Linked DNA regions of Stratiformator vulcanicus. The protein of the gene in region 1 binds, or shares a complex with, the protein of each later gene. Links are inferred from orthologs where the notes say so. Each region holds a gene or a part of one and is shown on either strand. Other genes may lie near its edges.

The links. The genes of interacting proteins can lie anywhere in the genome.
Region 2: the proteins of lpdA (region 1) and Pan189_RS03400 are in contact, whole or in part, in a crystal structure (PDB 1EBD), measured with the Geobacillus stearothermophilus proteins. The link is inferred for Stratiformator vulcanicus from one-to-one orthologs. Residues at the interface, in WP_049624544.1 of Geobacillus stearothermophilus: Pro340, Ser341, Asp344, Tyr345, Arg403, Asp406, Val408, Glu431, Ala432, Gly433, Asp438; in WP_033016211.1 of Geobacillus stearothermophilus: Ile130, Ala131, Met132, Pro133, Arg136, Arg140, Glu141, Asn155, Arg157.

Annotation. Positions count from the first base shown.
Region 1 is NZ_CP036268.1:1,888,168-1,894,172, reverse strand. What follows is about bases 1,236-4,160. They hold lpdA (dihydrolipoyl dehydrogenase), read left to right. Parts: upstream 1,236-1,772; coding sequence 1,773-3,548; downstream 3,549-4,160. Other genes in these bases: Pan189_RS07330 (Uma2 family endonuclease), read left to right, coding at 3,798-4,160; Pan189_RS07340 (SlyX family protein), read right to left, coding at 1,397-1,636; Pan189_RS07345 (ArnT family glycosyltransferase), read left to right, coding at 1,236-1,341. Also shown: more of Pan189_RS07345, read left to right, coding at 1-1,235; more of Pan189_RS07330, read left to right, coding at 4,161-4,493; Pan189_RS07325 (sugar ABC transporter ATP-binding protein), read left to right, coding at 4,490-6,005. UniProt on the Escherichia coli protein: Lipoamide dehydrogenase is a component of the glycine cleavage system as well as of the alpha-ketoacid dehydrogenase complexes.
Region 2 is NZ_CP036268.1:918,386-922,825, forward strand. What follows is about bases 1-2,900. They hold Pan189_RS03400 (2-oxo acid dehydrogenase subunit E2), read left to right. Parts: upstream 1-719; coding sequence 720-2,081; downstream 2,082-2,900. Other genes in these bases: aceE (pyruvate dehydrogenase (acetyl-transferring), homodimeric type), read left to right, coding at 1-528; Pan189_RS03405 (inorganic diphosphatase), read left to right, coding at 2,205-2,759; Pan189_RS03410 (DUF1559 domain-containing protein), read right to left, coding at 2,807-2,900. In the rest of the region: more of Pan189_RS03410, read right to left, coding at 2,901-4,075; Pan189_RS03415 (hypothetical protein), read right to left, coding at 4,072-4,440.

The sequences.
Region 1 (6,005 bases):
GTGTTCGCCTTCCTGTTGTCGCGACGAATGTTCGATGCCCGCACCGGGTTCTTCGCGACGCTGCTCGCGGCCGCCTGCCCCGGCAATGTCGTGATGAGTCTGCTAATGACCATCGACGCCCCGCTGATGTTCTTTTGGGGCGCGGCGGTGTATTCCCTGTGGCGAATGCTCGAGGGCGGCCCGCAAAGAAACTATTGGGCGATCGCCGCAACGCTGGCGATCGGGCTCGGCGTCCTCTCGAAGCAAACGATGCTGGGAGTGATTCCGCTGACGGGACTTTTCCTCATTTCGTCAAAGTCCGAGTGGAAGCAACTCAGGCACGCTTCGACGTGGCTTGTGCCGATCGTCGCGATGCTGTTTCTGCTTCCGGTCTTGGAGTGGAACAGTCGGCACGATTGGATCACGTTTCAACATACCAGTGAGCATTTCGGCTCCAAGACCGAAGTGACGCCACTGTCGCTGCGAATGGCTCGGGCACTCGAATACTTCGCCAGCCAGTTCGGCGTGCTGTCGCCGGTGACGTACGGAACCTTTCTGACGGCCGGGATTGGTTGCCTGCTGGCGTTTCGATCGTTGGGCCGACGGGAACGATTTCTCGTCGCCTTCAGCATCGTTCCGTTGATTGGGGTATTCGGTTTGAGCTGGCTGCAGCGGGTCCAACCGAACTGGCCGGCCCCGTTTTACGCGACCGGGGTGATTCTGGTCGCAGCCTGCCTATGCTCGAAGGTCGGAGCCGAGTGGAAAGTCTGGGACCGCTTCGGCAGTCAGATGCTGTGGCGACGTGCTGCGATTGCGACCGGCATCGCGGCCTCATTGCTCACGTATGCGACTCCGTTTGCTGTAACAGCCACCGGCATTGCGGGAACAGGTCTCGACCCGACGATCCGACTCCGCGGTTGGCGGGAAACCGCCGCAGCGATCGATCAATTATGGGCCGACGATGAACGGGTAAGAGAGGTCCCGGTCATCTTCACCGAGAATCGCACGCCGGCGAGCCCCGTCGCGTTCTATCTCGCCGACCAACCGCTCGTCGATTGCGACAATCCGACCGGCCGAATCATCAGCCAGTACGACCTGTGGCCCGACCCGGCGGAGATCGGGCGGACCGGTGCCTACGTCATTACCCCCGCAGTCAGCGGGCCGGGGCAACATCTGATGGATGATGCCCTCGCCTGGCGTGAACTTGGCGAAATCAACGTTCCGCTCGGAGCGGGCGAAAGTCGCCACTACAAGCTATTTCGGCTCTACGGCACCGAAGACGGCCCGACGCTGCCGGCTGATGCGACGCCGCTTCGAAAGACGTTCGCCGACTCGGCTGGGACCGACACCGCGATTCGCTGAGAGCGATTGCCGAGACTCGTCGCGTGATTCACAGAATTCTCTCAGTGAATCTGTATCAATAGTGCGGCGGCTTCTCAGCGGTCGGGTCGCGATTTTCAGGGTCGTCCTCCAGCTTTTCGACGCGATTCTCAAATTTGTTGAGTTTTCGCTCGATCGTCTCGAGCTGTCTCATTTGCTTCAGCAGGACCTCGCCGAGCTGTTCCAACTCGTGCTGCGTGTGCATCAGGAGCGACTCGACCTCGGCGAGGCGGGCTTTCGAATCGGGAAGTTCCCCACCCGGCGAATGGTCGTTCATCTGCGTCCTTCGTGCTCACTATGGTTCCGAAACGCGCACCTTTATGATTGCACTGTAAAAAGCGCAACCACCGTACGATCCAGCAAGGCATCCCTGCCGGAGGCACAAACCCCCGGATGGGCGGAAGGTTTTGAAGATGGCTCAGGAGTTCAAGTTACCGCAGGTCTCCGAAGGTGTCGAAGAAGCGGACATCTCCGAAATCATGGTCGCCGAGGGGGACACCATCAGTCCCGAGCAGACGATCATGGAGGTCGAGACCGAAAAAGCGGTCGCCCCGGTCGAGTGCCCTTTCGGAGGGACGATCTCGAAAATTCATGTCAGTGAAGGTGACACCGTCAAGGTCGGCGACGTCCTCATCACCGTCGAAGGTGGCGAAGGTGAATCAGAGGATGGCGGAGATTCATCGGCCGATACGAGCGGGCAAGCACAGGCCGAATCAAAGTCGGGACAGAAACCCGCACCGCAGCCGTCATCGGAAACCGAAGTTGATTCAGATGCCGTCGACCTCGTCGTGCTGGGAGGCGGTCCCGGAGGATATCCGGCTGCCTTTGATGCCGCCGACCACGGGCTGAAGGTGGTTATGGTCGATGAAAACATCCAACCGGGCGGCACCTGCCTCCGCGTCGGCTGTATCCCTTCGAAGACGTTGCTGCACGTCGCCAAGCTGATCCACGAAGCCGAAGAAGCGAAGCAGTGGGGCCTGACCTTCGGCGAGCCGAAGATCGATCTCGACCGGCTCCGCGGCTTCAAAACGGGCGTCGTCGATCAACTGACCGGCGGCATTAGTCAGCTCGGCAAAGGACGGGGCGTCGAGATTATTCAGGCCCGCGGCACCTTTGTCGATTCGAACACGCTCAGCCTGACCAAACCGGACGGCTCCAACGAGACACTCAAATTCAAGAAGTGCATTCTCGCGACCGGCAGTGTCCCCGCGATGCCGTCGTTCTTTGACATCGGCGACGAACGAGTCATGAACTCGACCGGGGCGCTGGAGCTAAAGGATGTTCCAGCGAAGCTCCTCGTTGTTGGTGGTGGTTACATCGGCCTCGAGATGGGAAGCGTTTACGGAGCCCTGGGGTCGGAAGTATCGGTGGTCGAAATGACCGACGGACTGCTGCCCGGCGCCGATCGCGATCTCGTCAAGCCATTACAACAGAAGCTCGCGAAGGAATTCGCGGCGATTAATTTAAACACGAAAGTCGAGTCGCTTGAAGCGACGAAAGACGGCATTAAAGCGACCTTCTCCGGTGAAGCTGTCGACAAGGGAGCTGATGCAGAGCAGGTCTTCGATCGCGTTTTAATCGCGATCGGTCGCCGCCCGACGAGTAAGGGCATCGGCCTCGAAAACACGCGCGTCGAGACCGATGACAAGGGCTTCGCCGTGGTCGATAAGGCCATGCGAACCAGCGATCCGAATATCCTCGCGATTGGCGACGTCGCGGGCGAACCGATGCTCGCCCACAAAGCCACGCGAGAAGCTCGGATTGCCGTTGAGACGCTGCTGGGTCATAGCACCGAGTTCGATAACGTCGGCATCCCCGCCGTGGTCTTTACCGACCCCGAACTCGCCTGGGTCGGGATCACCGAAGCCGAAGCAAAAGCCGCGGGCCGTAAGGTAAAGGTGTCGAAATTCCCGTGGGCGGCGAGCGGACGCGCCCAGACGATTGATCGGATTGATGGACTGACCAAATTGGTTTGTGACCCCGAAACCGACCGCATCCTCGGGGTTGGAATCGTCGGTGCGAACGCGGGCGAATTGATCGCCGAAGGCACGCTCGCCGTCGAAATGGGAGCCGTCGCTGAGGACCTTGCCGCGACGATTCACGCCCACCCGACGCTGTCGGAAACACTCATGGAATCGGGCGAAGGCGTCGGCGGACAAGCCACACACTACTATCGGCCCAAGCGATAGGTGTAAGAAACAATTAAAAACAGACGAAGTCATCGAACAAGCCCGCAGCGCAAGCAAGGGATCTGGATATTAAATGATTCGATCGGGGAAACGCCCGTCGACACTACGAACCGCGGATCAGTCGCCGGTTAGTTTCGATGCTCTTCGCTTCCAGACACGATAGCGATCAACCGCAATTAGCGATTGCGTCGGAAAGAGCCATTGAGATAATGGTGAATAGTGTTCCGGCGCCGAGAGAGGAAACCGGCCATGTCGACCGTCATTTTTCATGACCCCGACGTCCAAATTCCGCTCGGCGCAGCCGAGTCATTGGAAAATTTCACCGCTTGGGCACGGTCTGATCATTTTCCCCTGCGGGGACGTATCGATTACATCGATGGTGATATTGAGATCGATATGAATGCGGAGGAACTCGCCGATCATGGCGGCCCCAAAACGCATATTGCAGTTGAAATCACACTTCGGACCGTCGAGTTGGACTTGGGCGAGGTTTACATATCGGACGCGCGATTAAAGTCGGTACCAGGTAACCTGTCGGCTGAGCCGGATATCCTCGTCGTGACTTACGAGTCAATTCGAAACGGCGATGTCAAACTTCATCCGCCATCGAATAACAGGCCGGGGAAATTCACGCTCGTCGAGGGTCCGGTCGCTTTAGTGGTCGAAATCGTCAGCGACAGTTCCGTATTCAAAGATAAGGAAAAGTTGCGGACCGCGTATTTTGAAGCGGGCGTGGCTGAATATTGGCTCGTCGATGCCCGTGAAGAAGCGTTGCAGTTCGACCTACTCACGCGTGATCCCGAATCTTCTCAATATGTCGAGCGGCAACCCGACGAGAACGGTTTTCTGCGCTCAGACGTGCTAGATGCTGCGTTTCGACTGGAGCGGTCCCTTAACCCTGCCGGATACAATCGGTATCGTCTGATTCGCAGGGAAGACGGGTGAATGTAGCAACAACTGCCGTCTCAATTCGCGGCATCGGTAAACGCTTCGGCGGCATCACCGCTTTAGAAGACGTTTCTTTCGACGTGGCCGACGGTGAACTGCACGCGATTTGCGGTGAGAACGGTGCCGGCAAAAGCACCCTGATGAAGATTCTTTCGGGCGTGTTGACCGACTACGAAGGCGAGCTCGCCGTGCGGGGCCGACCGGTCCGCTTCACCGGCACCCAAGATGCCGAGGCCGCCGGGATCAGCATTATTCACCAGGAACTCAATCTCGTCGAAGAACTCTCCGCGGCAGCGAACGTGTTCTTGGGACGAGAACGGACGACAAGGTTCGGACTACTCAACGAACGCCAGATGAATGAGGAGGCTCGTTCGCTCTTTAAGGACTTAGAAACCGACATTGCGCCGGCGCGACCCGTATCCGAATTAAGAATTGGAGATCAGCAGCTCGTCGAAATCGCCAAAGCCCTTTCGCTGAAGAGTGACGTCCTAATTATGGACGAGCCGACAAGCGCGCTGACGGAGGGCGAAGTCGAACGCCTTTATCGCGTCATCGCCACACTTCGCGAGCGGGGCACAACGATCCTCTATATTTCGCACAAAATGGACGAGGTTTTCCGTCTTGCCGATCGCATTACGGTCCTCCGCGATGGCCGCCACGTGACGACGCTCGATCGATCAGAGACATCGCCGCGTGAAGTGACTCACCAGATGGTCGGACGCGAGATCGAGAATGCTGATCTTGTAGGCGACCGTACTCTTGGCGATGTCGTGCTCAGTATCCATAGTCTTAAATTACCCCGGCCCGGTCATGCGAAGCAGTGGCGACTGGAGGACATTCACTTTGATTTGAGAGCGGGAGAAGTGCTCGGTTTCGCCGGCCTAATGGGGGCGGGACGCACTGAACTATTGGAGTGCCTGTTCGGCACCAGTCCGGAGCGGCCGCAAGGTCTGATCGAACTCAATGGTCGGGCCGTTCATTTTGACGCCCCGCATCAAGCGATGAAGGCCGGGATCGCACTCGTAACCGAGGACCGCAAACGGCTCGGGCTGTTCTCATTAATGACAGTCCGCGAGAACGTGACGCAATGCACGCTCAATCAAGTGGCACGCCGAGGCGTTGTTTCTCTTAAGAAAGAACGTCAAGCGGCACGCGAATCGGTGGCATCACTGGGAATTAAGACCGCTGGGACGGAGGCGAACGTGATGAGCCTTTCCGGCGGCAACCAGCAAAAGTGCATCATCGCCCGTTGGCTGCGGACGAACCCGCAGGTGCTGTTGCTCGACGACCCAACCCGCGGCGTCGACGTCGGGGCGAAGGCAGACATCTATCAGATCATCAATAAGCTGGCCCGGCAGGGGATGGCGGTGATCGTGACTTCGAGCGAGTTGCCGGAATTAATGACCCTCTGTGATCGTATTCTGATACTGTGCGAAGGCCGCCTCACTGGCAAATTCACCCGTGGCGAATTCACCGAACAAGCGATTATGGAAGCGGCCACCGGCGGAG
Region 2 (4,440 bases), 970 kb from region 1 along the record:
AGCACGCTCGAAGGCAAAGAGTCGAAGGCATCGGTCAGGCCGCAATTGTTCGGGAGCGGGCCGATTATGAATTGCGTGCGGGAAGCTCAGGATATCCTCGCCGAGAAATTCGGGATCGGAACCGACGCCTGGAGTGTGACCAGCTACAACGAATTGCAGCGTGAGGCTCGCGCCTGCACTCGTTGGAACCGGCTTAATAGCGACAAGTCGCCTCGCAAGAGCTTCCTCGAAAACCAACTCGACGGCATCGACGGTCCGGTCATTGCCGCCAGTGACAACATTCGCGCCGTGCAGGATCAGGTTCGCGAGTGGGTTCCGACCCGCTACGTTGCGCTCGGCACCGACGGGTTCGGACGCAGCGAAACGCGTGACAACCTGCGACGACACTTTGAAGTCGACGCCGAAAGCATCGTCTACGCGACTCTGGCCGCGCTCGCAGAGGACGGCCACTTCGACAAGTCGAAGCTTCCCGGCATTCTTAAAGACTTCGGCATCAACCCCGAAACCATTGACCCGATCAAGGCCTAGCGGCCCGAAACAAGCCCGCAGCGCAAGCAAGGGATTTAATCGAGAACACCACGCGTGCACGAGAAACCAAATTAAGGCATCGTGGTAATGCGATGTCTTAAGAGCGAAATCCCTCGCTCGCGCTTCGGGCTTTTCTCACACTGAATTTTAACTTTTATCTCCTTCCTCCTCGCCCCTGACTCGTTCAAGCAATGATCGAATTTAAACTCCCCGAAGTCGCCGAAGGCGTGACCTCCGCGGACATCTCCGAAATCATGGTCTCGGAGGGTGACACCGTTGAGGAGGGGCAGACCGTTTGCGAGGTCGAAACCGAAAAGGCCGTCGCCCCGGTCGAGTGCCCGCACGCCGGGACGATCGCCAAGATTCACGTCGCCACCGGTGACAGTGTCGAAGTCGGCGCGGTCTTAATGTCGATTGAAGAGACGGCCGGAGCGAGCAAAGAGGGGGCATCGGCCTCAACCGAGCCCGCAAAATCAGAATCGGCCAAGCCCGCTGCGGAACAGCTTGCTTCGGAAAAGGCGGCGTCGGCGGAACCGTCACCGCAGCCCGCGTCGGCCCAAGGGTCGGCGGAGCCTCGCTTCACACTCACCGACAGCAACGGCAAACGTCCGCCCGCTGCGGCGGCCCCGAGTGTTCGCCGGCTCGCCCGTGAAATGGGAATCGACCTGCAGGACGTCCCCGGCTCCGCTCGGGGCGGCCGAATTACCAAAGAAGACCTCGAAGCCTATGCGTCGGGCCAAACCACCGGTGCGGCCACTCCGGCGATCCACCGCGGCGATCTGACGACAACGGCGACCGGTTCCGATGTCGGACTGATGGCCGCGCCCCCGCTGCCCGACTTCACGCAGTTCGGGTCCGTCTCGCGCGAGAAGATGAACAAGCTCGCGCGAACCGCCGCCACGAATCTCTCTTACAGTTGGCAGACGATTCCCCATGTCACGCAGCACGACATGGTCGACATTACCGACCTCGAAGCCTCCCGTAAGAGCTTTATGGCGGGGGCCGGCAAGAACGGCCCCAAGATCACGATGACCGCCATCATGATCAAAGCCTGCTGCGCCGCTTTAAAGCAGCATCCGAAGTTTAATTCGAGCCTCGATCTGGGCTCCGGCGAGATCGTGGTGAAGGAATACTTACACATCGGTATTGCGGTCGACACCGAGGCCGGTCTGGTCGTGCCGGTGATCCGTGATGCTGACCAAAAGACGATCCTCGATATCGCTGCGGAACTGACCGAAATCGCCGGACGGGCCCGTGACCGCAAGTTGTCGATCAACGAAATGCAGGGCGGCACCTTCACGATCACCAACCTCGGCGGCATCGGCGGCTCCAGCTTTACGCCGATCGTGAATCACCCCGAGGTCGCGATCCTCGGAATGAGCCGCGGCCAGAAGCAATTAAAACTAGCGGACGGCCAACCGGTCGAACGGATGATGCTCCCACTGAGCCTCAGCTACGACCACCGCGTCATCAACGGAGCCGACGCCGCCCGCTTCATCACAACCCTCAACCGCAGCCTGAGCGACTTCATGACGCTGCTGGTCAGTGCGTGAAATTGAACGACTTCGCCGACGTGGACGACCAACTCGGTCCGTTCATAAGCCGAAACTCTGAATCATCGTTGGCCGGTTCGCGATTAAACTCGGGTCGGTCCCACTGGACGAAACGAGTGAGACATAATGCATCCATGGCATGACGTAACCCCCGGTGAGCAGTTGCCTGAGCAGTTTCAGGCGATCGTGGAGATCCCGCAGGGGTCGAGCGTGAAGTATGAGCTCGACAAAGAGACGGGGCTGCTGCGGCTCGATCGGATGCTCTATTCGGCGGTTTATTACCCGTCGAACTACGGCTTTATTCCGCAGACGTTGGCGGAAGACGACGACCCGCTCGACGTGCTTGTACTTTGCAAAGAGCCGGTCGATCCGCTGACGATCCTGAATGCCCGCGCGATCGGCCTGATGACCATGATCGACGCCGGGGCGAAGGACCATAAGGTGCTCGCCGTCGCGACCGACGACCCCGAATACAACTGGTGTACCGAGGCGGGCGAGTTACCCGCGCACCGGTTAAATATGGTCCGACGGTTCTTTCAGGACTATAAGATGCTGGAGGGCAAGGCGGTCGAAGTCGACGAAATCCAACCCGCCGCCGCCGCCCGCCCGGTTATTGAAGACGCGCTTAACGAATACAGCAAGAAACGGCGTAAGGGCTTTCAGTATCATAAGGGGTGAGTGGCAAACCCGACGCATGTCCCGACTGTGCAGCGTCGATTGAGTTATTACTCAAAGTCATCGCGTTCAAATCCACCCCCGATGAACCTCACGCTGGGTATCAACGGCCCCGACCAGACGATGGCGGGGGCGAGTTCGACGGTCGAGTCAGAATAACCGGAGCCGGGGCCGACGTTCTGAAAGCCGGGATTGAGTACTCCGTCGCCGTTAAGGTCGTTAACCCGCTTCACTCTCCCGTCGGCCATTAAGATGCAGGCGAACGTCGCCCCCAACGGCCCGCTCGAATGAGGCGTTCCCCACTGCCGGGTGTCCTGCAGCCATTCGCGTTTCGTCGGAGGCGTGATCGTTTTGATGTCATAATTGATTTGCTCGTCTCGAGTGAAACAGTGTGCATGGTTGTGATCGCTTACCAACCCGGACTCGACCAGCATCATTCCCGGCTGAGGGGTGAGAAACGTTCCGCTTGACTGATCCCAGGCAATCGGACCACCCGTCTGCGTTTCCGCCAGCGGGTCGCCTTGTTGAAAATTATTGCCGAAGTCGCTGACCAAACTCCCTCTTTCGCCGGGGGCGATGCCGCCGTCGGCTGCGAATGGGATTGCATTGGAAGGAATCGAGCCCGTCTCAAGATCGCGCCTCCGCATCGGTCCGAAGCTACCGGCCGGATCGGTCACACGACCCTCTTCCCGGACCACGGCAATGTGGTTGCCATCGCAGTCGTGTCGTATTTTGCTGCGTGTGAGAAACCAACTCGCGACGTAATTCGTCTCGTAACCTGCGGCGACCATCTTGTCGACGCGATCAATACGCTCCGAACTGCCGGGATCGAACAGTCCGATATCGCTTTTCCCGTCACCGTCCGTATCCGCAGCGAATCCTTCGCACAAACCGATGTTTCGGTCGGCGAACGTCCCGGCATCGACCAATGGCTGTGTCGGTGACTCCGATCGGCCAATTAGATCGTTTAACGTGGCTGAGCCGAATGTGAGATACTCCGGGCACAACAGCGGGTTCGCAGGGTCCTCACTCTCTCGAAGCGGCTCAAGTACCTGAAAGTCGGCGACCCAGCCGTATGTATCGGGGCAGCCGTCGCGGAGATAGTCGTATCCGCCGGAGCAAAACGCCTCGCGCGGATCATTGACGGAAAACGTATGCAGCGAAACCGCGATCATTCTCAGCCTGTTTTCGCAATCCACCGCGCGGGCGGAATGCGTCATCGCCTGTAGCGCGGGAATCCCGAGGGTGACAAGCAACGCGATGACGCCGATTCCGACCATCGTCGAGGCCAGTCTTACATTGTAATGCGGCGCATTCATTCGAACGTCCCTTTATAAGGGATGCTCGAAGGAATACACGGGCCGGACCAGGCGACTTTGAGCGTGAGCTCAACTGTGTCACTCGCGTAGCCCGATTTGGATTCTTCGCCGACTTGAAAGCCCGGGTTGAGTCGACCGTCTCCATCGACGTCGCTGATGGTCTTCGCGCTCCCGTCGGCCATCAAGATCACTCCGACCTGCTTTGCCTCCGAGCCGCCGTAGTGCTCGGCGGCCCATTGGCGGGTGTCCTGCAGCCACAGCTTTTGGTCCATCCCGCCATCGCCCGGATTTTCTTCATCCGGCAACTCGTCCAGGCAGAACGGCTTCAGTTTTTCATCTTTTCGATTGGCCGGCACCAGAACTGT